DNA from 4 places in the Micromonospora sp. NPDC049204 genome. Region 1 is predicted to be linked to each of the others. Evidence: riboswitches for the same ligand, from Rfam matches in the RefSeq annotation. Region 1 holds a riboswitch; each other region holds the start of a gene.

What was found. A riboswitch is a leader RNA that binds a small molecule or an ion and turns the genes downstream of it on or off. The one in region 1 is predicted to bind cyclic di-AMP.
Region 2: it holds a riboswitch for cyclic di-AMP, as region 1 does, so the genes downstream of both, AB0A90_RS12785 (C39 family peptidase) here and AB0A90_RS24225 (hypothetical protein) in region 1, are expected to answer to the same signal.
Region 3: it holds a riboswitch for cyclic di-AMP, as region 1 does, so the genes downstream of both, AB0A90_RS07555 (NlpC/P60 family protein) here and AB0A90_RS24225 (hypothetical protein) in region 1, are expected to answer to the same signal.
Region 4: it holds a riboswitch for cyclic di-AMP, as region 1 does, so the genes downstream of both, AB0A90_RS10445 (hypothetical protein) here and AB0A90_RS24225 (hypothetical protein) in region 1, are expected to answer to the same signal.

The regions. Positions count from the first base shown of each region.
Region 1 covers NZ_JBEZDC010000013.1:214,872-219,993, reverse strand. Annotated here, with positions in the region: gene AB0A90_RS24235 (metal-sensitive transcriptional regulator) at 71-367, shown strand; gene AB0A90_RS24230 (YibE/F family protein) at 561-1,931, shown strand; cyclic di-AMP (ydaO/yuaA leader) riboswitch at 2,098-2,228, shown strand; gene AB0A90_RS24225 (hypothetical protein) at 2,233-3,252, shown strand; gene AB0A90_RS24220 (carbonic anhydrase) at 3,310-4,032, opposite strand; gene AB0A90_RS24215 (MarR family winged helix-turn-helix transcriptional regulator) at 4,258-4,593, shown strand; gene AB0A90_RS24210 (hypothetical protein) at 4,698-5,057, shown strand.
Region 2 covers NZ_JBEZDC010000005.1:292,182-297,303, reverse strand. Annotated here, with positions in the region: gene AB0A90_RS12795 (acyltransferase) at 1-1,025, shown strand, start outside; gene AB0A90_RS12790 (hypothetical protein) at 1,198-1,968, shown strand; cyclic di-AMP (ydaO/yuaA leader) riboswitch at 2,252-2,393, shown strand; gene AB0A90_RS12785 (C39 family peptidase) at 2,625-3,473, shown strand; gene AB0A90_RS12780 (alpha/beta fold hydrolase) at 3,599-4,345, shown strand; gene AB0A90_RS12775 (CDP-glycerol glycerophosphotransferase family protein) at 4,368-5,122, opposite strand, start outside.
Region 3 covers NZ_JBEZDC010000003.1:321,418-326,539, forward strand. Annotated here, with positions in the region: gene AB0A90_RS07545 (NlpC/P60 family protein) at 1-277, shown strand, start outside; gene AB0A90_RS07550 (N-acetylmuramoyl-L-alanine amidase) at 333-2,309, opposite strand; cyclic di-AMP (ydaO/yuaA leader) riboswitch at 2,544-2,679, shown strand; gene AB0A90_RS07555 (NlpC/P60 family protein) at 2,693-3,733, shown strand; gene dcd (dCTP deaminase) at 3,797-4,375, opposite strand; gene AB0A90_RS07565 (pyridoxamine 5'-phosphate oxidase family protein) at 4,475-5,035, shown strand.
Region 4 covers NZ_JBEZDC010000004.1:272,941-278,062, forward strand. Annotated here, with positions in the region: gene AB0A90_RS10430 (PfkB family carbohydrate kinase) at 1-126, opposite strand, end outside; gene AB0A90_RS10435 (SRPBCC family protein) at 315-782, shown strand; gene AB0A90_RS10440 (hypothetical protein) at 959-1,459, opposite strand; gene AB0A90_RS10445 (hypothetical protein) at 1,667-2,683, opposite strand; cyclic di-AMP (ydaO/yuaA leader) riboswitch at 2,740-2,871, opposite strand; gene AB0A90_RS10450 (cation diffusion facilitator family transporter) at 2,983-3,900, opposite strand; gene AB0A90_RS10455 (AAA family ATPase) at 4,008-5,122, opposite strand, start outside.

The DNA of each region.
Region 1 (5,122 bases):
TACCCGGTGGGGGTATCACCACCGGACTGCACCGTACCATACCCCCCAGGGGTAGGCTATCCTGGTCGGCATGAGCGCACCCACTCCGATCCGCGGGTACACCGCCAGCAAGGACCAGCTGCTCGCGCGCCTCCGCCGAGTCGAGGGTCAGGTCCGCGGCATCGAGAAGATGGTCGACGACGACCGCTACTGCATCGACGTGCTCACCCAGATCTCCGCGATCCAGGCCGCCCTGGACAAGGTGGCGCTGGGGCTGCTCGACGGGCACGCCCGGCACTGCATGCACGAGGGGGCCGCCGAAGGTCGGGCCGACGAGATGGCCACCGAGATGATGGCGGCGGTCGGCCGGCTGATGAAGCGCGGTTGACGACACGCCCGCGGGTGCCGGCACCCGCGGGCGCGGGGTCGGTTTCCGGGCAACCGGGGCCGGGCACTGACCGTCCGTGATCGCGTGGTCGTCGGTCCGCGATCCGCCGCGCCTCGCGCCGCCTTTCGGCGAGGACACTGAACCGCGCGGCGCGCTGACACGTATCCCGCACCGGATCGTTGGGAGTCTCGACTTGGGTTCCGACCACGCCCGTCCCACTCCGTCCGCCCCACCCCGGGTGCGACGGATCCTCGTCATGACCGTGGTGCCCCTCTTCGTCGCCACCGTGGTCGCCGCGGCGCTGCTCTGGCCGCGCGGAGGAGCACCGCAGACCGACGGCGGAGCGGACGTGCCGCGCTACGCCGGCACGGTGACGCGGGTGGTGACCGAGCCGTGCCCGCCGCTGCCGGAGAGCCCCGAGGGCACACCCAGAGTCGGCACCGGGCCGTGCGGCACTGTCGACGTCCGCGTGGACGAGGGGCCCGCCGCCGGCCAGCAGGTGCAGACACCGGTGCCCGACGGGCCGGGCGCGCCACGTGTCGACGTCGGCGACGAGATCATCCTGGTCGAGTTGACCGATCCGACCGATCCCACGGTCAGCAACTGGAACATCGCCGAGCATCAGCGCGGCACCCCGCTGGTGTGGCTGGCGGTGGTCTTCGCCGCCGCGATCGTCGCGTTCGGCCGGTGGCGGGGGTTGGCCGCGCTCGCCGGGTTGGCGGCCAGCTTCGCCATCCTGCTCACCTTCGTGCTGCCGGGCATCGGCGCCGGCCGGTCACCGCTGCTGGTGGCGGTGGTCGGTGCCGCCCTGATCATGTTCGTGGTGCTCTATCTGACCCACGGCGTCACCGCGCAGACCTCGGTCGCGGTGCTCGGCACCCTGGGCAGCCTGGTGCTGACCGGCGCGCTCGCCACCGTCGCCACCGCGGCGACCCACCTCACCGGCTTCGGCAGTGAGGACGCCACGACACTGTCGATGTTCCAGGGTGACGTGGACCTGCACGGCCTGCTGCTCGCCGGGATCATCATCGGTTCGCTCGGGGTGCTCGACGACGTGACGGTCACCCAGGCGGCCACCGTCACCGAGCTGTCGAACGCCAATCCCGGGCTGACCCGCTTGCAGCTGTACCGCGCGGCGACCCGCGTCGGCCGGGCGCACATCGCCTCCACTGTCAACACCATCGTGCTGGCGTACGCGGGCGCGTCGCTGCCCCTGCTGCTCCTGCTCACCGCCGACGCGCGGCCGATCGGGCAGTTGCTCACCAGCGAGTTCCTCGCGCAGGAGATCGTCCGTAGCGCGGTCGCCACCCTCGGGCTGATCGCCGCCGTGCCACTGACCACCGGGCTGGCCGCGATCGTGACCGCCGCCGGGCGCACCGAGACCACGCCGCCCGCCGAGGTCGCTCGGCCGCGCCCCCAGGCCGACCGGGCGGAGGCGCTGGCCGCCCTCAGCTCACCGCGCACCTCTCGACCCGACGAGCCGGACCAGACGCGGACCCCGCCCCCATCCACCGCCACCGACGGGTGGCCGGAGTCGAACAGGAGCACGGATACGGCATGGTGACACTCCTCAGCGTGACCAGATCGGGCCTCCCCCCTGAGAACCGCGTCACTGGTCACCCAACGCTATGGCGAAATGACACTTTTGGTCGGCATCCAGGCGTAGCTCACCCAGTCGACTCTCGGGTAACCTCGCTGCCGGTTACCGATGAAGGCGCGAAGCGGCGCCTGCGGTGCCACCGCCCAATCGCCAACCGGCGAGCCGGGGACCCAGGTGTGTGGGGTGAATCCGCGTCAGCGGTAGGGGCCACTTCCGCCCCGAACCCGTCAGCTAACCCGGTCGGCGGTCGACGGAAGGGAACATTGTGACGGCACCCCTACGCCGCTGGCTGACACCCGTGGTGGCCGTGATCGCCGCACTGACCGTGCTCGCCGGCCCCCTCCCGGCCCACGCCGCCCCGACGACCCCCACACCGTCCGGGCACGAGGAGGACGACGAGCCCAAGCTGCTCAACGACGTCATCGAGCAGGTGAACCGCGACTACTCCGCCGCCAAGTCCAAACTGGACAAGTCCAAGAAACGGCAGTTGGAGTTGGCGCTGGAGGTGGACCGGGCCAAGGCCGACCTGGACGCGCTGGCGCCACAGGTCGGGCAGATCGCCTCCCAGTCGTACCGGACCGGTCGGATCGGTGCGCTGGCGATGCTGCTCGAGAGCAACGCCCCGGACACGTTCGTGCAGCGCGCCGCGATGCTCGACGAGATCAACATGGTGAACGAGAACAAGCTCGCCGAGGTCAACGCGGTGAAGGCCCGTGCCGAGCAGGCCAAACTGCTCCTCGACACCGAGGTCCGCGAGCAGCAGAAGCAGACCGCCGTGATGGCCAAGCGCAAGAGCGAGGCCGACAAGGCGCTCGCCCTGGTCGGCGGCAAGGGCTTCACCGGCGGCCTGGTGGACGCCACCTCGCCGGTCGCCAAGATCGGCCCGGGTCGCACCGCCGACGGCGACTGGAAGGCGCAGTCCTGTAGCGAGAAGGACCCCACCACGTCCGGCTGCGTCACGCCGCGCACACTGCACGCGTACAAGGAGGTCAGGCGGGCCGGCTTCACCCGGTTCGTCGGCTGTCACCGCAATGGTGGACCGTACGAGCACCCGAAGGGCCGCGCCTGCGACTGGTCGCTCCAGAAGAGCGGCTTCTCACCCTGGCACAACGAGGACACCCGGACGTACGGCAACAACGTCGCCGCGTTCCTCATCCGCAACGCGGACCGGCTCGGCATCTACTACGTGATCTGGAACCGGCAGATCTGGTTCCCGGCGACCGGCTGGAAGTCGTACAGCGGGCCGTCGAACCACACCGACCACGTGCACATGTCGATGCTCTGACCCGCAGCATCCTTCGTCGAGGGCCGTTCCGCGTCGCGCGGGGCGGCCCTCGACGCGTCAGGCGGCCGCGACCGGTTCGGCTGACGCGGTCGGCACGCCGAGCGCCGCGAAGCCGGCCGGCACGGCGGCCACCGGGCGCACCACCCCGGCGGCGAGCCGGTACGACACACCCACCACCGCGCACCGCCCCTGCGCCACCTCGGCGGCCAGCACGGGCGACTGCCCGAGCAGCGCCTCGACGGTCTGCGCGATGTGGATGTCGACGATCCCGTCGATGTCGTCCACGCCCTCGGTCTCGGCCCGGCGCAGGCTGGGCAGCACGGCATCGACGACCGCGCCCAGGTGCCCGGGGGGCTGGGTGCCGGTCGCGACGGTCTCCCGCGCCGCCTGCACCGCCCCGCACGAGTCGTGGCCGAGCACCACCACCAGCGGGGTGCCGAGGACGGTCACCGCGTACTCCACGCTGCCGAGGACCTCCGGACCGGCCGTGTGCCCGGCCGTGCGGACCACGAACAGGTCACCCAGCCCCCGGTCGAAGATGATCTCGGCGGCCAGCCGGGAGTCGGAGCAGCCGACGATCACCGCGAACGGATGCTGCCCGTCGGCCACGGCGGACCGGCGCCCGGCGTCCTGGTTGGGGTGGCGCGGGACCCCGCTGACGAAGCGCTGGTTGCCGGCGGTCAGCTCGGCGTACGCCCGGGCCGGCTCGGTGGGTGCGGACGCCTGGTCGGCGATCCGCTGCGAACCCGGCTGGCCGCCGGGAGTTCCAGGACGACTCATCCCCGCACCTCGTCTTCATGCGTCTGACCTGGTCAGAGGGCTTATCAGCGGGCCGGCGGCGGCGCTGGCTCGGGCTCCACCGTCACACGCACCGTAAGATGCGTCAAGGTATGCGTGATTTAGATTTCATACGTTGACACCGGTTCGACCCCTGGGTGCCGCACCGGACGCACGACGGGCGAGACTCCCGGGGGCAGGGCGGACGCCCGGAGAGGCGGTCACACGATGGGGAGCACGGCGACGGGTGCCACCGGCGGCGGGCGGAACTGGACGTTCCTCACCAACCACGGGCACGTGCTGCTGGCCATCGCCCGCGACCCCACCGCCCGGCTACGCGACGTCGCTGCGGAGGTCGGGGTGACCGAACGGGCCGCGCAGGCGATCGTCGCCGACCTGGAGGCGGAGGGTTACCTGCACCGCACCCGCGTCGGACGGCGCAACGAGTACACCCTCAACCCGGCCGGTCGGTTCCGGCACCCCGCCGAGGCCGACCGCCAGGTCGGTGACCTGCTCGCGCTGTTCGCCGAAACGCCCACCACGGAGGTCGCCCCCGAGGTCTGACCCACGCGACACCCACCCTCCACAGTGCACATGGTGGTGGCGGTCACGCCGACCCGGGCCATCGCCGTGCTGCGCCACGGCAGAGCAGGCGTTAGGTTGGTCGGGTGTCGTCCGCAGTGTTGATCCGCCCGGCCCGTTGGGCTGTGCTGCGGTCACTGCGTGAGCTGACCCGACTGGCGATCACCGCGCTGGTGCTCGCGGTCGGCCTGGGCGGCGCCCTCGCCGCGACCCCACCGCCCGCCTCGACGCAGCTACGGCCCAGTGCCGTGAGCAGCCGGGTGGCGAGTGTCCGTCCCGATGCCGCGCCGGCCACCGAGCGGACGGCCCAGCCCGCTGCCGCCCGGCCGGCTGACCCGGCGGGCACCACCGCGCTGACCTCGCCGATCGCGGAGAGCCGGGGTCAGGCCCCGGCCATCGATCCCGGCCGTGGCACCCCCGCGCGACGCGGTCCACCCGTCCGCTGAGCCTGGCCCGGTGATCCCCGGGGGCCTTGCCCGGCCCCGGGTAGTCCGTCGCAGCAGCTGAGTCG
Region 2 (5,122 bases), on a different contig from region 1:
GGGTGCAGTTCTTCTTCATCCTCAGCGGGTTCGTGCTGGTCTGGTCGGCCCGCCCCGGCGACTCCCGGCGCACCTTCTGGCGGCGACGGGTTGCCAAGATCTACCCCAACCACCTGGTGCTGTTCATGGCGACGGTGCTTGTCGCCTGGTGGTTCGCCGACCCGGTCCTGCCGGCCGCCGCGCTGGAGAACCTGCTGCTGTTGCAGGCCTGGGACCCCCGGCCGGGCTGGTTCTACAGCATCAACACGGTGAGCTGGTCGCTGTCCTGCGAGTTCTTCTTCTATCTCTGCCTACCGCTGGTGCTGCCGCTGCTGCGCCGGGCCCGGCCGAAGCTGCTCTGGGCGCTGGTCGTCGCGATGCCACTGCTGATCCTCGCGCTCTGGCCGGCCCAACACCTGGTGCCGGAGGTGAGCCGGTGGTGGTTCACCCAGATCTTCCCGCCGGTCCGGTCGCTGGAGTTCTGGTTGGGCGCGGTGGCGGCCGAGCTGATGCGCCGGGGTCTCTGGCGTGGCCCCGGGCTGACCTGGGCCAGCGTCATCTTCGTGGGCGTCTGGGCAGCGGCCGCGCAGTGGATTCCCGCGGAGTTGTGGACCACGCTGCTCGCGGTCGCGTACCTGTTGGTGATCACCGCCGCCGCGGACGCGGACGTGCGGGACCGGCGGTCGCCGTGGCGGTCGCGGCCGCTGGTCTGGCTCGGTGAGGTCTCCTTCGCCTTCTACCTGGTCCACGTGCTGGTGATGACGAGCGTGCTGCGCTTCACCGGCGACTGGGGGATCGGCTTCGAGGGGTGGCGCGGGCCGGCCGTGGTGCTCGGCTTCCTGCTGGTGACCCTGCTCCTCGCCGCGCTGCTGCATCGCTACGTCGAAACCCCGATGATGCGCCGGCTCGCGCCGCGCCGCCCGGCCCGATCGGCGTCCGTCCCCGGACAACGCACGGCCGGAACCCGGGCCACCGGCGACGTCGCCCCCGACACCGGCGGACCCGACCAGACCGACAGTCGATCAACGTACGCGGACACCCGCTGACACCGTCCACCCTGGTCAGGGGGCTCGGCGCGGCGCGCCTCGACACGCCCGCGGTCGATGCGCCCAGGTCGGCACGACGGTAGCGTGGGGACGTGGCTTCCGGTCGCGCTCACCGTGGCCAGGTGGCCGACGGGGCTCCCCATCGCTCTGCTTCCTCAGCGAGGTGCCGACCATGGAGACCACCGTCTTCTACCAGTTCGTAACCGAGGTACCGCAGGCCGCTGCCATCTGGTCGGCCCTGTTCCTGCTGGCGCTCGGCGTGCTCGCCGTGCTTGTCGCCCGGCCCGAAGAGGACCGGCCCACCGCCGACCCGTCCCCGGCCGTGCCGACCGCGCGTGAGGTGGCGGCGGCCGCGATCGTCGACCGGCGCCGGTACGCCGAGGAGGTGGCCGTCGCGGCGGCCGGCGCGGCCCGGACGGCCCAGCGGCGACGCGATGCCTGGCTGGCCAGTCAGGAGCAGGCCGAACGCGCCTGGGCGCGCTACGACGAGGCGGACACCGCCGCGCGCCGCTTCGCGGGGTCCGGGGCGCTGCCCAGCCCGGCCACGCCCCGCACCCCCGCCGAGTACGCCGCCCGGGAGCGCTACCTGCACCGCGCGGCCACGGCGGCGTACTGGCGGGGCGACCTGAGCATGGCGCAGCTCAGCGACGTGTTCGGGCACCGGCACGGCTGGGATCCCCGGCGGCACCCGGTCGAGCAGGAAGCGCTGCTCAGCCGGTCGATCCGGGACGCGAGACGGGCCGACCACCAGGCCGCCGCCAGCGCGGAGCGGGCCGCCTGGCGGGCTGCGGAACTGGCCGCCGAGTCGGCGCGCACCCTTGCCGAGGAGGCGTGCGCGGCAACGGCCCGGCTGCGGCCGAGTCGGGCACCCGCCCGCCGGCTGGTGCGCGGGGCGGCCCGTCCCGCCGTGGTGGCACGCTGGCGCCCGGCCCGCGCGGGTTGAGCCCGATCTGTTGTGTGAGCCCGGTCACGGAATGTGGAATCGGGCGTCCGGCACGTTCGGCGCGATTGTTCCCGGGATTCTGACCGCAGTTTCGGCGACCTGTCCGGTTGTCGCCCACAGGCGTCACCGTAACCGCTTGTCCCATCGAGTCACATCAGCGGCAGAACGCGCAGAAATTGTCGCGCCGATTCGGGTTTACGCAGGTGAACCTGGCTTGGCATGGTGTGAACGGGCCAGTAGTGTCGTCCCGTCCGGTGCGGTAACCGATCGCAACAGGCGACGCCGCGCCGACCCGCTCAATCGTCATGAACGAACCGGGGACCCATCAGTACGTCCGGGGTGAATCCGCGAGCCACGGCCCGCGGTAGGGCGATCTTCCCGCCCGAATCCGTCAGCTAACCCGGTAGGCGGTGTCGGAAGGAGTTCCATCCTCGTGCAGCACCTCTCCACCCCTCGGCTGTTCCCTCGCCTCCACGGCACAGCGGTGCCCCCGCTCATCCGTCCAGTGACGGTGAGCTGACCCCCCGGGTCATCGCCTCACCGCCCGGCCACGCCGGGCGTTCCCCTGAGCGGTTCACCACCCGCGGACCACCGTCCGCGCGATGGCGCCTGCCCGGATACCGGTCCGGCCCCGGTGTGCCGCTCTCCCCCCGACCGTGGAGGACCCCGTGAAGCACACCATGCAGCGTCAGCTCCGCCGCCTCGCGACCGAGCGCCCGTACCAGATCGTCGCCGCCTCCGCCGCGGCCCTCGTGCTCGCCGCCACCACCGGCACCCTGCTCGCCACCGCCGACGACGCGCCGGCCGGCCAGCGCACCGCGACCACTGTCGCCGAGATGCGCACCGACGTCGCCGCCTCCCGGGGCGAGGTGCGGGACGCGTCTCCGTCGGCGAGCGCCGCGCCGAGCAGCGCCGCCCCGGCCACCAGCGCCGCGGCGCCCGCCGCCAAGGCCAGCAGCAACCCGGACCTGACCCGGAAGCCGGAGCGGCCGAAGCCGCCCGCGACAAAGGTGCTCGACTACGAGTACGAGGCGCAGAACACGTACTACAACTGCGGCCCGGCGGCCACCCGCAACGCGCTCAGCGCCACCGGGATCGACCGGACCCAGGAGGAACTCGGCGCCGAACTGGGCACCACCGAGATGGGCACCAACTCGGCCGAGGACACCACCCGGGTGCTCAACGCCGAGGTGAAGGGCTCCCCGTACCGGACCCGGATGTTCGTCGGCGCGCCCAGCCCGGCGCAGATGGACCGCCTCCAGGCCGACGTCGTCAAGGCCATCACCGACGGCCGCGGCGTGGTCGCCAACGTCGTCGGGGACGCCACCGACACCGACGGCTCCTGGCACTCCTACGGCGGCGGCCACTACATCGCCGTCGTGGGTTACAAGGACAACGGCCGCACGGTACGTATCGCCGACTCGGCGAACCCGGCCGACCCGTCGTACTGGGTCACCACCATCGACCTGGCCAACTGGATCGCCAGCCGGGGCTACTCCGCCTGACCCGGCACGCTGACCGCCACGGGCGCCGTCCCTCACGAGGGGCCGGCGCCCGTCGCGTCCTCCACGGCGGTACGCCCCCGTCGACGACTCTCGTCCCTGGCCGTGAACCGTGGGAGACTGCGGCCGTGGTGGATGAATCGGGTGGTCACGCCGGTCGACGGCCGGTCCTGCTGCTGTTGCACGGCCTGGGGGCCACCGGTGACGTGTGGTTGCCCTGGGCGCCGTACCTGGAGCAACACTGGCCCGGCCGGTGGCTGGCACCGGACCTCGCGGGCCACGGCTGGGCGTCGCCGCTGCCGTCGTACTCCTTCGCCGGCTTCGCCGAGCGGATCGCGCCGGCCCTCGCCCCCGACGACCGGCTCGTCGTGCTCGGGCACTCGCTGGGTGGCGTGGTGGGCCTCGCGTTGGCCGCGCGCGACGCCGGTATGCCGGTGGACGCGGTGGTCGGCTTGGGGATCAAGGCGCTCTGGTCGCCCGCCGAACTGGAACGGGCCGCCGAACTGGCCGCCCGCCCGGTGAGCTGGTTCGCCAGCCGTACCGAGGCGGCCCGCCGCTACCTGCGCGTCTCCGGGCTGGCCGGCCTGCTCCCGCCGGACCACCCGGTGGTGGACGCCGGCCTCCGTCAGGTCGACGGCCGGTGGCGGCTCGCCATGGATCCGAACGCCTTCGCCGTCGGCGAGCCCGACCTGACCGGACTGCTGACGGCGACCGACGTACCGGTGCTGCTGGCGCGCGGCGAGCACGACCCGATGGTCACCGACGCGCAGCTCAAGGAGTACGGCGTGCCGGTCGCCACGCTGCCCGGTCTCGGGCACAACGCGCACGTGGAGAACCCGGCGGCCGTGCTGGCGCTGCTCGACGCGTACCGCTGAGGGTTTGGGCCGTCAGCCCGGGTCAGGCGAGGGGGGAGAGCTGCGGCGAGCGTTCGGCCGCGGGGTCCTCCGACGCCGTCAGCTCCCGGCGCGCGGCGGTCAGGAACGCCTCGGCGTACGACGTGGCGGGGAAGTCACCCAGGTAACGCCGGCGGGTGGCCCAGCGCTCCGCGGCCAGCGGGTCGGTGTCCAGCAGCGCGGTCAACACCTCGTCCACGTTGGACAGATCGCGGCGCAGCACGTAACCCGACGCGGCCAGCGGGAACCGCTCGGTGAACCGGTCGCCCTCGTCGCCCATGTCGGTGACCGCGTACGGCTTGCTGGAGTAGAGGTAGTCCGAGATCACCCCGGACACGTCGGAGATCAGCGCGTCGGACCGGTTCACGCACTCGGTCAGGCTCAGCTCGCGGGCCGTCGCACCGACGACGTGCTGGCGTCCGCTGCGGGCACGATCGGCGACGAGCATCTCGGTCAGCCGGCCCAACTGCCGTGCCGAGGCCGGGTTCTGCGCCGTGTACGGGTGGGACCGCAGGATCACCGTCGCGCCGCGCTCCAGCAGCCGCCGCAGCAGCCCCTCGGCGACCGGCAGCGAGCAGTAGTCGGCGTCGGCGTGGTGCCCGGTCCAGGTCGGGGTGTAGAGCACGGTCGGCGTCGTCAACCCCCGGGCCGGCTCGGGGCGTACCTCGATCGACTCCACCTGCGGGCGGCCCACCACCACGAACTTGTCCGCCGGGATCCGCACCCCGGCGCGGGCGTACCTGTCGATCGCCGCCGGGC
Region 3 (5,122 bases), on a different contig from region 1:
CCCGAACTCGTTCGACTGCTCGGGGCTGACCCAGTACGCCTACCGGTCGGCCGGGATCTCCCTCACCCACCACACCGGAGACCAGTGGAACGAGGGCAAGGCCGTGCCGCGATCCGAGGCTCGTCCTGGTGACCTGGTCTTCTTCTACTCGGGCCTGAGTCATGTCGGGCTGTATCTGGGTAACAACCAGATGGTGCACGCACCACGAGCCGGTAAACCGGTGCAGGTGTCCAGCATCAACACGATGCCCGTCGCCGGGTTCCGCAGACCTGGCTGATCCACCCCGTGCGACACGACGGCCCCCGGTCACCGACCGGGGGCCGTCGTCGTTGTCAGCGGGGTGCGCCCACCGGGGACGGCAGGAGCTGCACGTCGGCCAGGTCGACGTACATGATGCGGTGGCCGAACTGGATCTGCGCGTACCTGTTCTTGCCGCGGATCACCGTCCAGTCACCGGGCGAGGAGCCGTCGACAGTGCTGGCCCGGTAGTACTCGCCCGGCAGCACCGCGCCGACGGCGTACCGCTGCCCGGCGGCAAGGGTGTACTGCAGTGGCGAGATCGTCTGGTAGGGCACGCCGGCCGGGTAGGCCGCCTGTTCCGGGTAGGCCCGTCCGTACACCGGGATGGTGGTCCGGCCGGGCTTCGGAGTGGCCACCAGGCCGACCGTCCAGCTGGCGGTGGGCGCGGACGCCGGGTTGTGGAACCAGGCGCGTTGCCCGAGATACCAGATCGCCGTCCAGTCGCCCTGCCGGCCGGCCAGCGCGTACGTCTGGCCGGCGGAGGCGCGGGCGCCGTGATCCGACACCTCCATGGTGTTCGGGGTGCCGTCGGGGCGGAGCGCGACGTCGTTCACCAGTGGCGCGTCCGCGGCCGGCGCGGAGCGCAGCACCACCGCCGAGGAGCCGCGTGGCGCGCACGGCACGCCGGCGGTGACGCAGCCGACGAACGCCGGCTGGTTGGTGGCGAAGTCCGGGTCGATCCGGACCAGACCGGTGGCGGGGGTGCCGGTGTCCAACCGGGGCGCGTGCAGCAGCTCGAAGTAGTGGTTCCAGTCCCAGTACGGGCCGGTGTCCCAGTGCATTCCACGGACGTTCGCGGCGATGGTGCCGGGCACGTTGTCGTGGCCGATGATGTGCTGGCGGTCCAGCGGGACGCCCAGCCGCAGCGCGAGGTGTCGGACCAACTTCGCCGAGGTCCGGTACATCGCCTCGGTGTACCAGGTGCCCTGCGCCGCGAAGCCCTCGTGCTCCAGCCCGACCGCCTTGGCGTTGACGTACCAGTTGCCGGCGTGCCAGGCGACATCCTTGGTCTTGACGTGCTGGGCGATGTGCCCGTCCACCGAGCGCAGCGTGTAGTGCCAGCTCACGTAGGTCGGGTCTTGGACGAGTCGCAGGGTGGTGGCCCAGCTTCCCTCGGTGTCGTGGATGACGATGTACTCGATCTTCTGCCGGGCGGGCCGGTCGGACAGGTCGTGGTTGCCGTAGTCCCCGTCGCCGAACGCCGCGTAGGGCGCCGGGATCCACTCGCAGGAGATGGTCCGGGGGCATTCCAGCCCGTCCGGGCGGGCGAGCCGACGCAGACCCAGCCGGTCCAGCCACGATCGCTGCGGCCGGATCGTCCGGGCCGGCAGCGTGATCCGCTGGCCGTCGTCGGTCACCCGCGACTCGCCGCTGCCGATGGTGGTGAAGACCTCGTCGGCGAAGGCCGCCGCGGCGTCGGCGCTGTCCGCGCCGGCGTAGCGGGCCACCGCGCCGTACCAGCTGGCCGGGTCGGTGCCGGCACCGACCGGCGCGCCCAACTCCCGCTGGTACGAGGCCAGCAGCGCGGCCCCGCCCCGGATGTTGACGTCGGCGTCGGTGCGCAGCGCGTCGGGGGTCGCGCCGGTCAGCGCGGCGGCGGCATCCACGGTCTGCAAGGCGGCGGCGGGTGGCGCCGGGTCCTCGGCCGGCCGGGGCGCGGGTGCCAGCGCGGTGCGGGAGTTGTCGCCACGCGGGTCCTCGGTGCCGGTGTCGTGGTGGCCGCCCACGGGCAGGGCGGTCACGTGTCGGGCGTCGGTCAGGTGCATGGGGCCGTAGCCGCCACTGGTGCTGGGTGTGCCGGCGTTGCTGTCCCAGCGGGACTCCAGGTAGGAGACGCCGAGCAGCACGTCGGTCGGTACGCCGTACTCGGCCGCCGCGGCGGCGTACCGCTGCTGGCGGTCGGCCGTGGGTGCGGCGGCGGTTGCGGGTGGTGGGACCGCGGTCGCGGCGGCGACCACGGCGGCGGCGAGCAGCGCACGCCGGCCGAGGAGCAGGGTTGGATGGTGCATCGAACCCCCTAGATTTCACGGATGAAGGTGAGGTCACCCTCGCGCCGTCCGGGAGTCCGCGTCAATACCTTTCTATGTGTCGACTCGTTGGGAAAGAATTCTTCACCTACGGCCGGTGATCCTCTCCGATCGGTACGGAGTGTCACGGCCGCACGGGTTGCGGAGTGGTAACAAGCGTCTCTACTCTGGTCATTCGTCGGCCCGATAGCAGCTCCGTCCAGCCCGGGCGGTAACGGTCCGACACCGCCGAGTCGTTTCCGAACGAACCGGGGACCCACGTCCCCCGGGGTGAATCCGCAGTCCCTGCGGTAGGGCGCCCACTTCCCGCCCGAACCCGTCAGCTAACCCGGTAGGCGGTCAGGAAGAAGGAGTACGGAACCCCGGTGGCACTCCATGCCCCGCGGCCGTCGTCCGAGCGGTCGGCAGCAGCCGGCCCGCCGTCGATCGCGCCGCGCCCACGCTGGTCCCGCTTCACCACCGCGCTCGCCGCCCTGGCCGGCGTCGCCGTCGTCCTGACCGGCAGCGCCACGGCGGCCCACGCCGACCCGTCCGTCGCCGAGATCGAACGCCAGATCGACGCCGACTGGAACAAACTCGAACCGGTCATCGAACAGCACAACGCCACCCGCATCGACCTCGCCAACAAGCGCAGGCAGGCCCAGGCGCTGGCCGCCCGGATCGCCCCGCTGGAGCGTCAGGTCGACGCCGCCATGGACAAGGTCAGTGCCCTGGCCGTACGCGCCTACAAGGGCGAGAACGTGCTGACCGTCAACGCGGTGCTGGGCAGCCAGTCACCCAGCGAGGTGGTCGGCCAGCTCGAAATGCTCGACCGCTTCGCGCACAACCAGCAGCAGGACGTCCGCGAGGTGGCCGACCTGCGCGACGAGCTGGCCAGGCAGAAGGCGCCACTCGACGAGATGGTGACCCAGCTGACCCGTACCGAGGCTCAGTTGGCGGCGAAGAAGAAGCAGATCAACGAGGAGATCGACAAGCTGCAGAAGCTGCGCCTCAAGGTGTACGGCAGCGGTGGCGGCGGTCCGTTGCGCCCAGCTCCCTGCCCCGGCAGCTATCCCGGCGGCGCCGCGGGCACGGCGGTCAAGTTCGCCTGCGCGCAGATCGGCAAGCCCTACGTCTGGGGTGCCGAGGGTCCGAACTCGTACGACTGCTCCGGGCTGATGCTGGCCGCCTGGGCGAAGGCCGGGGTGTCCCTGCCGCACAACGCCGCCGCGCAGAGCCGCGTCACCAAGAACGTCAGCAAGGCCGACCTGCGCCCCGGCGACCTGGTCTTCTACTACAGCGACATCCACCACGTCGGCATGTACGTCGGTGGCGGCTGGGTGGTGCACGCCTCGCAGGCCGGTCAACCGGTCAAGATGAAGAAGGTCGACGACGGCCCGATCCACAGCTACGGCCGTCCAGGCTGATCAGGGGTACTGACCGAAGGGCCCGCCGCGACTCGTCGCGGCGGGCCCTCGTCGTTCACGGGGTCAGCGGGTGGGCCAGGTGCGCCAGTGCTGCCAGGCGCGGCTGGGCGTCGGCCCCCGCTGCCCCTGGTAGCGCGAGCCGTAGACCGCCGAGCCGTACGGGTGCTCGGCCGGCGAGGAGAGCCGGAAGATGCAGAGCTGCCCGATCTTCATGCCCGGCCAGAGAGTGATGGGCAGGTTCGCCACGTTCGAGAGTTCGAGCGTGACGTGACCGGAGAAGCCGGGGTCGATGAAGCCGGCGGTGGAGTGCGTCAGCAGCCCGAGCCGCCCCAGTGAACTCTTGCCCTCCAGCCGGCCGGCGAGCTGGTCGCCCAGCGAGATGACCTCAAGCGTCGAGGCGAGCACGAACTCCCCGGGGTGCAGCACGAACGGCTCCCCGTCGGGCACCTCGACCGCCGACGTCAGGTCGTCCTGCTGCATCGCCGGGTCGATGTGGGTGTAGAGGTGGTTGTTGAAGACCCGGAAAAGCCGGTCCAGCCGTACGTCGATGCTGGAAGGTTGGACCAGGGTGGGCTCGAACGGCTCCAGGCCCAGCGTGCCGGCCTTGATCTCGGAGACCAGGTCGCGGTCGGAGAGCAGCATCGGACCACCTTAGCCGCGGGCCTCAAAACCCCCGAATTCGGTGCCGGTGACCAGCGCGTCGAGGTCGCCGCTCGTACATTTGTTCGATAGAATGCCCACATGGCTTCCTGGTCCGAATTCGCCGCCGACGAGCCCCGACTCGCCGACGGGATCCGCGTTCTCCTCCAGCAGTACGGGCCGGGCTTCGGCTATCTGGCCACGGTCCGTGCCGACGGCGGGCCCCGGGTCCATCCGGTCTCCCCGGTCATCACCGACGAGGGTCTGTTCTGCTTCATCATCGACTCCCCGAAGCGCCGTGACCTCGAACGCGACGGCCGCTACGCGCTGCACTCGTTCCCGCCGGAGGAGAGCGACGACGAGGCGTACGTGGCGGGTCATGCCCGCCCGGTGACCGATCCGGCGCGAGTCGCCCGGTTGGCGCAGGGCGCCCGCGCCGAGCCGCAGGTCGACTGGCAGCTGTTCGAGTTCACCATCGACGTGGCGATGCTGACCCGCCGCGAGCAGCACATCACCGGCGTCCCAGGCCTCGCGCCGGGCCGGCCGGCCGTTCGGGTCTGGCTCGACCCGCGGGCGCCATCGGCGATGGCGCCCGCGCCGCTCAGCGTGCCGCAGACCCGCCCGACCCGCCGTAGCCGTGACGTCCAGTGCACGGCCGCCTAGACCACGGCCCAGCGACAGCCGGTGCCGGCTCCGTGCTGACGGAGCCGGCATTCGGCTGTCCGCCCCGCGTCCGGCCGGCGGTCGCCC
Region 4 (5,122 bases), on a different contig from region 1:
CGCCATCCGCGCCTGCCAGACGCCCTGCCCGCCGGGGTGCAGATGCAGCTCGGGGTGCTCGTTCGGCTGGTCCACGGTGACCGTGAGCTGCGGGGTGGGCGCGAAGACCATCACGTGCCCGCTCATCCGTCGTCGCCACTCATGATGCCGCCCTCCTGCACGGTTGGGTGATTCCTCACCAACCGACCCTAATGCGACATCTGGCGGCGGGGCATCCCATCGGCCGCGGTTCGCCCTGGCATCGGCGGCCGTCGGGCGTTGCCAGGCAGACATCGGTACGGGACGATCGTGCGACACGCGACGGTGGGAGAAGAGTGCTCAGCAGCGATACCTTCAGCTACACCGTCCAGGCCCGGTGCACGCTGGCCGACGCCGCGGCGATGCTCAGCGACCTGACCCGACAGGGCGAACTGCATCCGCTGATCGTCCAGGTCCGCCAACTGCCGCCCCGACCCGGCGCCCGGGCCAGCTACACGATCAACGACAGGCTGGTGGCCGGCCCACTGCGCTTCCGGACCACGTACCACGCGGACGTGCTGATCAGCGAGCACGACGAGATCGTCACGGTGGCCCGCCAGTGGCCCGCCACCACGGTGCGCAACCACACGCGACTGCGCGCCGAGCCGGAGGGTCTGGTCCGGATCGACGTCGAGATCACCCTGACCGCGCCGACGCCGCTGTTCCGGTACGCGTTCCGCCAGGCGCGGGCCGCTCACCTCGCCCTCGCCGCCCGCCTCGGCCCGGCCCTCGACCGCGCCGGTGACCCACCACCCCCAGCCTGACCCGCCCCCGCCCCCGCCCCCCGCCCCGCCGGCCTGGCCCCTCCACGCCGCCGTCCCGCCTCATGATCGTGCTCGATCCAGGATCTAGTGGCCTGCGGGCGTCGGGAGGCCACTACATCCTGGTTTTAGCGCGATCTTGGCGGCGCGATCCCGGCAGCCCGGTCGTGGTGGCGCGGTCACGGGTTGCGGCCGTGGCCTGCCAGGGCGGGTCGGGCGGCGGGACGTCGGCCCCACGGCTTGTACGTGGACAGCACCGTCGCGATGATCATCAAGGTCGTCGACACCGCCGGCGCGATGACCAGGTCCACGCGGTCCCGGGCGGGGAGGGCGGCGCCCACCGCACCGGCGTGCCGCAGATTCGGCGTGAGCAGGAACAACACCAGCCCGACCATCACCGTGGTGAGCACGAGCTTGGCCAGCACCCAGCGATGGCGCCACAGCCCCCACGGGGTGAGTAGCGCGCTGGCGACCCCGATCAGCCAGACCAGGACGCTCAGCGGCGCGAACAGCACCGTGCCGACCAGCGCCGTGACCGGGTAGACCACCGCCGGGTCGGCGCCCCGCTGCACGGCGATGCCGAGGGTGAGGAGCACCAGGTCGGCGCCGAGCCAGCCGAGCGAGGTGACCAGGTGCAGGGTGAGGAGCCCCTTGCGGGCGGTGGGTGGGATCCGACGCATACCGCGATGCTGCCCGCCGACCCGCGCCGGGTCGTCCGACCGCCGACGACATCCGGGGTACGCCCGGCGACGTACCCCGGCCCGGCGACACCATCCTGATCAACACGACAATCGCCGACTCCGGGGTATCCCGTCGTCCGGACACCCCGGAGTCGGCGACTGCGAGTGGATCACCCCCGGACCGGTCCGGGGGAGCCGTCGGGTGGGTCAGTAGACCGACAGGTGTACGTGGTTGGTGTGGTCGGTGGAGGGGGTGCCGCTCGCGCCGCTGTACGACTTCCACCCGCTGCTGGGCAGCCAGATCTGCCGGTACCAGATCACGTACAGCACGGCGAGCCGGTCGGCGTTGCGGATGAAGTACGCGGCCAGGTTGTTGCCGTACGTCTTGTCGCCGCCGGTGGCGTTGCCGCCGAAGCCGCTCGCCTGGGCGGCGAAGTCGCAGGCCCGGCCCTTGGGATGTTCACCGGAGCCGCTGGGGCGGTGACAGGAGACGTACCGGGTGAAGCCGGCGGCCTTGGCCTGGTTGAGCGCGTGCAGGGTGCGCGGGGTGATGCAGCCGTTGGCGGGGGTGGGGTCGTTGACGCTGCACGACTCGGATGGCCAGGAGCCGTCGGAGTTGCGGGGTGCCGCCTTCGCGTTGGCGGTGGAGGTGCCCCGGTTGGAGCCGCTGTCGGCGGTGGGCTGCGGCTTGGGGGTGTTGGCCACGGTCAGGGCCCGTTCGGCCTGGTCCTTGCGCTTGGCCATCACCGCGACCTGCTTGCGCTGTTCGGTGATCTCGCCGTTCAGGGCGGTCCGGGTGCGGTTGGCCTGGTCCTTGGTGGCGAGCAGATCGCGCAGCACTCGGTCCTCGTTGGCGGCCACCGCCTCCAGGGCGGCGGCCCGGTCCATGAAGCCCTCCGGGCTGTTGCTGTTGAGTAGCGCCGACACCGCGCCGAGCCGGCCGGTGCGGTACGCCACGCCGGCGATCTGACCGACCTTGCCGTCGCGCTGGGCCAGCTCGACCTCGATGGTCTTCAGTTGGGTGGCGAGTTGCTGCTGCCGCTGCACGGAGGTGTCCAGAGCGCGCTTCGCGTCCAGGTAGCCCTTGCTGGCTGCCTCGAGTTGGGCGCGGAGCGAGGGGGTGCCGCCCTCCTCGTCGGAGTCGGGTGCGGCTGCGGCCCGCAGGCCGGTCGGGGGAGCGGCCGAGGCGGTGCCGGCCGGGATCGCGACGCCGAGGGCGAACATCGCGACGATCAGGGCCGCCAGTCGGGCGGCGGGTGGTCGTGCTGGTGCCACTGCGCATGTCCTTCCGTCAGCCGCCGACCGGGTTAGCTGACGGGTTCGGGACGGAAGATCCCTACCGCTGACGCGGATGCACCCCAGGAACGTGGTTCCCCGGTTCGCCCGGTTGGGCGATTAGGCGGCGGCCGCCACCGGCGCCTGGAGGGCGCCGCCTGGTGGAGGCCGGGACCGAGCCTACCGGTGCGGGTGGGGCGGCTGCAGCCGATGTGACGGACGGTGCGTACGTCGTCACGAGAAAAGTGTCACCACTCGATCGAGCCGCAGGCTCCGGAGGCGGCGCCGGGCTCGATCTGCAACGTCGCGTGTTCGATCCGGAAGTCGTCGTGCAGGGCGGTACGCGCTGCGGTGAGCACCGCGCCGACCTCGGCGCCGGGTGCCATGGTCAGGTGCGCGGAGGCCACGTCCATGCCGGAGGTGAGCGTCCAGACGTGCAGGTCGTGCACCTCGACCACCCCGGGGACCGCGGCCAGCCGGTCGTGCACGGCGGTCACCTGGAGGTGCTCCGGGGCGGCCTGCACCAGGATGCGGACGGCGGCCCGTGCCAGCCGCCAGGTGCGCGGCAGGATGAACACGCCGATGGCGACGGCGACCAGTGGGTCGGCCCACCACCAGTCGGTGACGGAGATGAGGAGCGCCGCGCCGATCACGCCGAGTGAGCCCAGCAGGTCGCCGAGCACCTCCAGGTAGGCGCCCTGGATGTTGATGCTCTCCCGGGCTCCGGCGCGGAGCAGGGCGAAGGCGGCGATGTTGGCGAGCAGGCCGAGCACGGCCACCACGAGCATCGGGCCGGCGACGACCTCGTGCGGGTCGCCGAAGCGGCGGATCGCGGTGATCAACACGTAGATCGCGACGCCGGAGAGCAGAACGGCGTTGGCCAGCGCGGCGAGGACCTCGAGTCGGTAGAGCCCGAAGGTGCGCTGGGGGTCGATGGTGGCCCGGCGGGTCGCGGTGATCGCGGCGAGCGCCATCCCGATGCCGAGCACGTCGGTGAACATGTGTCCGGCGTCGGAGAGCAGGGCGAGTGAACCGGTGTGCAGGGCGGTCACCGCCTCGACCACCATCAGGGCGGCGAGCAGCCCGAATGCCGCCCAGAGTCGACCCCTGTGCTGGTGTGCGGCATTGGCGACCGACCCATGGTGGTGGTCATGACCTGCGCCCACGAGATCCACCTTCCGCCGCCGGTTGGGGCCCGGTCAAATGTATGCTCACATCGCTATGTATGCAAGTGTGGCGTGGACCGCTGGTCCGCCGGGCGAGACGCGCCGGATCAGCCGGTTGGATCGATGGTGGTGAGCCGTTGCGTGGCCCGGGAGAGCGCCACGTACAGGGTGCGTACCCCCGCACCCGGATCCGCCCGGATCTCGCTCGGGGCGACGAGCACGACCCCGTCGTACTCCATGCCCTTGGCCTCCAGGCTGGTCACCACCTGTAGGCGCGGCGCGTCGAGCGCGTCGAGCCAACCGGCGACCTCGTCGCGGCGGGGGACCGGCGTGATCACCCCGACCGTGCCCTCCACCTCGGCCAGCAGCCCGGCGGCCGCCTTCACGACGGCGGTCTCCAACCCGCTCGCGGGCACCACCAGCTCGACCGGATCGACCCCGGTGGAGCGCACCGCGGTCGGCAGCGGCAGGTCGGGGTAGAGCCGGCGGATCTCCGCCGCCGCCACCGCGAAGATCTCCGACGAGTTGCGGTAGTTGGTGGTGAGCGTGAAATCGTGCCGCTTACGCCGGCCCAGCGCCTGGTCCCGGGCCCGGGTCAGCTCCTCCGGATCGCCGGTCCACGCGGTCTGCGCGGGGTCACCCACCACCGTCCAGGAGGCCAGGCTGCCGCGCCGTCCGACCATCCGCCACTGCATCGGCGAGACGTCCTGTGCCTCGTCCACCACCACGTGCGCGTAGTCCCGGTAGTCCTCCGGACGCTCCCGGGCCGCCGCCCGGGCCGCCCGCTGCCGCTCGCTCGCGGTGGTCAGCTCGCGTACGCCGCCAGCGAGCTGGAACGGGTCGCGGCGGGCCTTGGCCGGCTGCGCCGGCTTGCCGAGCAGGGCGTCCAACTCGTCGAGCAGCGCGATGTCGGCGATCGTCAGCCCATCGGATTCCAGGCTCCGGTACGCGGCGCCGAGCAGCCGGATCTCCGCGGAGGAGAGGATCCCGCCCGCGTACCGGCGCAGCCGCTCCGGCCGGGCCAGCCAGCCGAGCACGTGCCGGGGGTGCAGCCGGGGCCACCACGCCTTGAGAAACTCGCGGAACTCGGCCCGGTCGGCGATCTCCGCCTCGAAGGTCCGCTGGTCCGGCAGGCGAACGCCCACCTCGCGGGCCTGCGCCCAGAGCGCGGCGAACACCCCGTCGAAGCCGGCCCGGCGCACCTCGTTGCGACGGGCGCCGC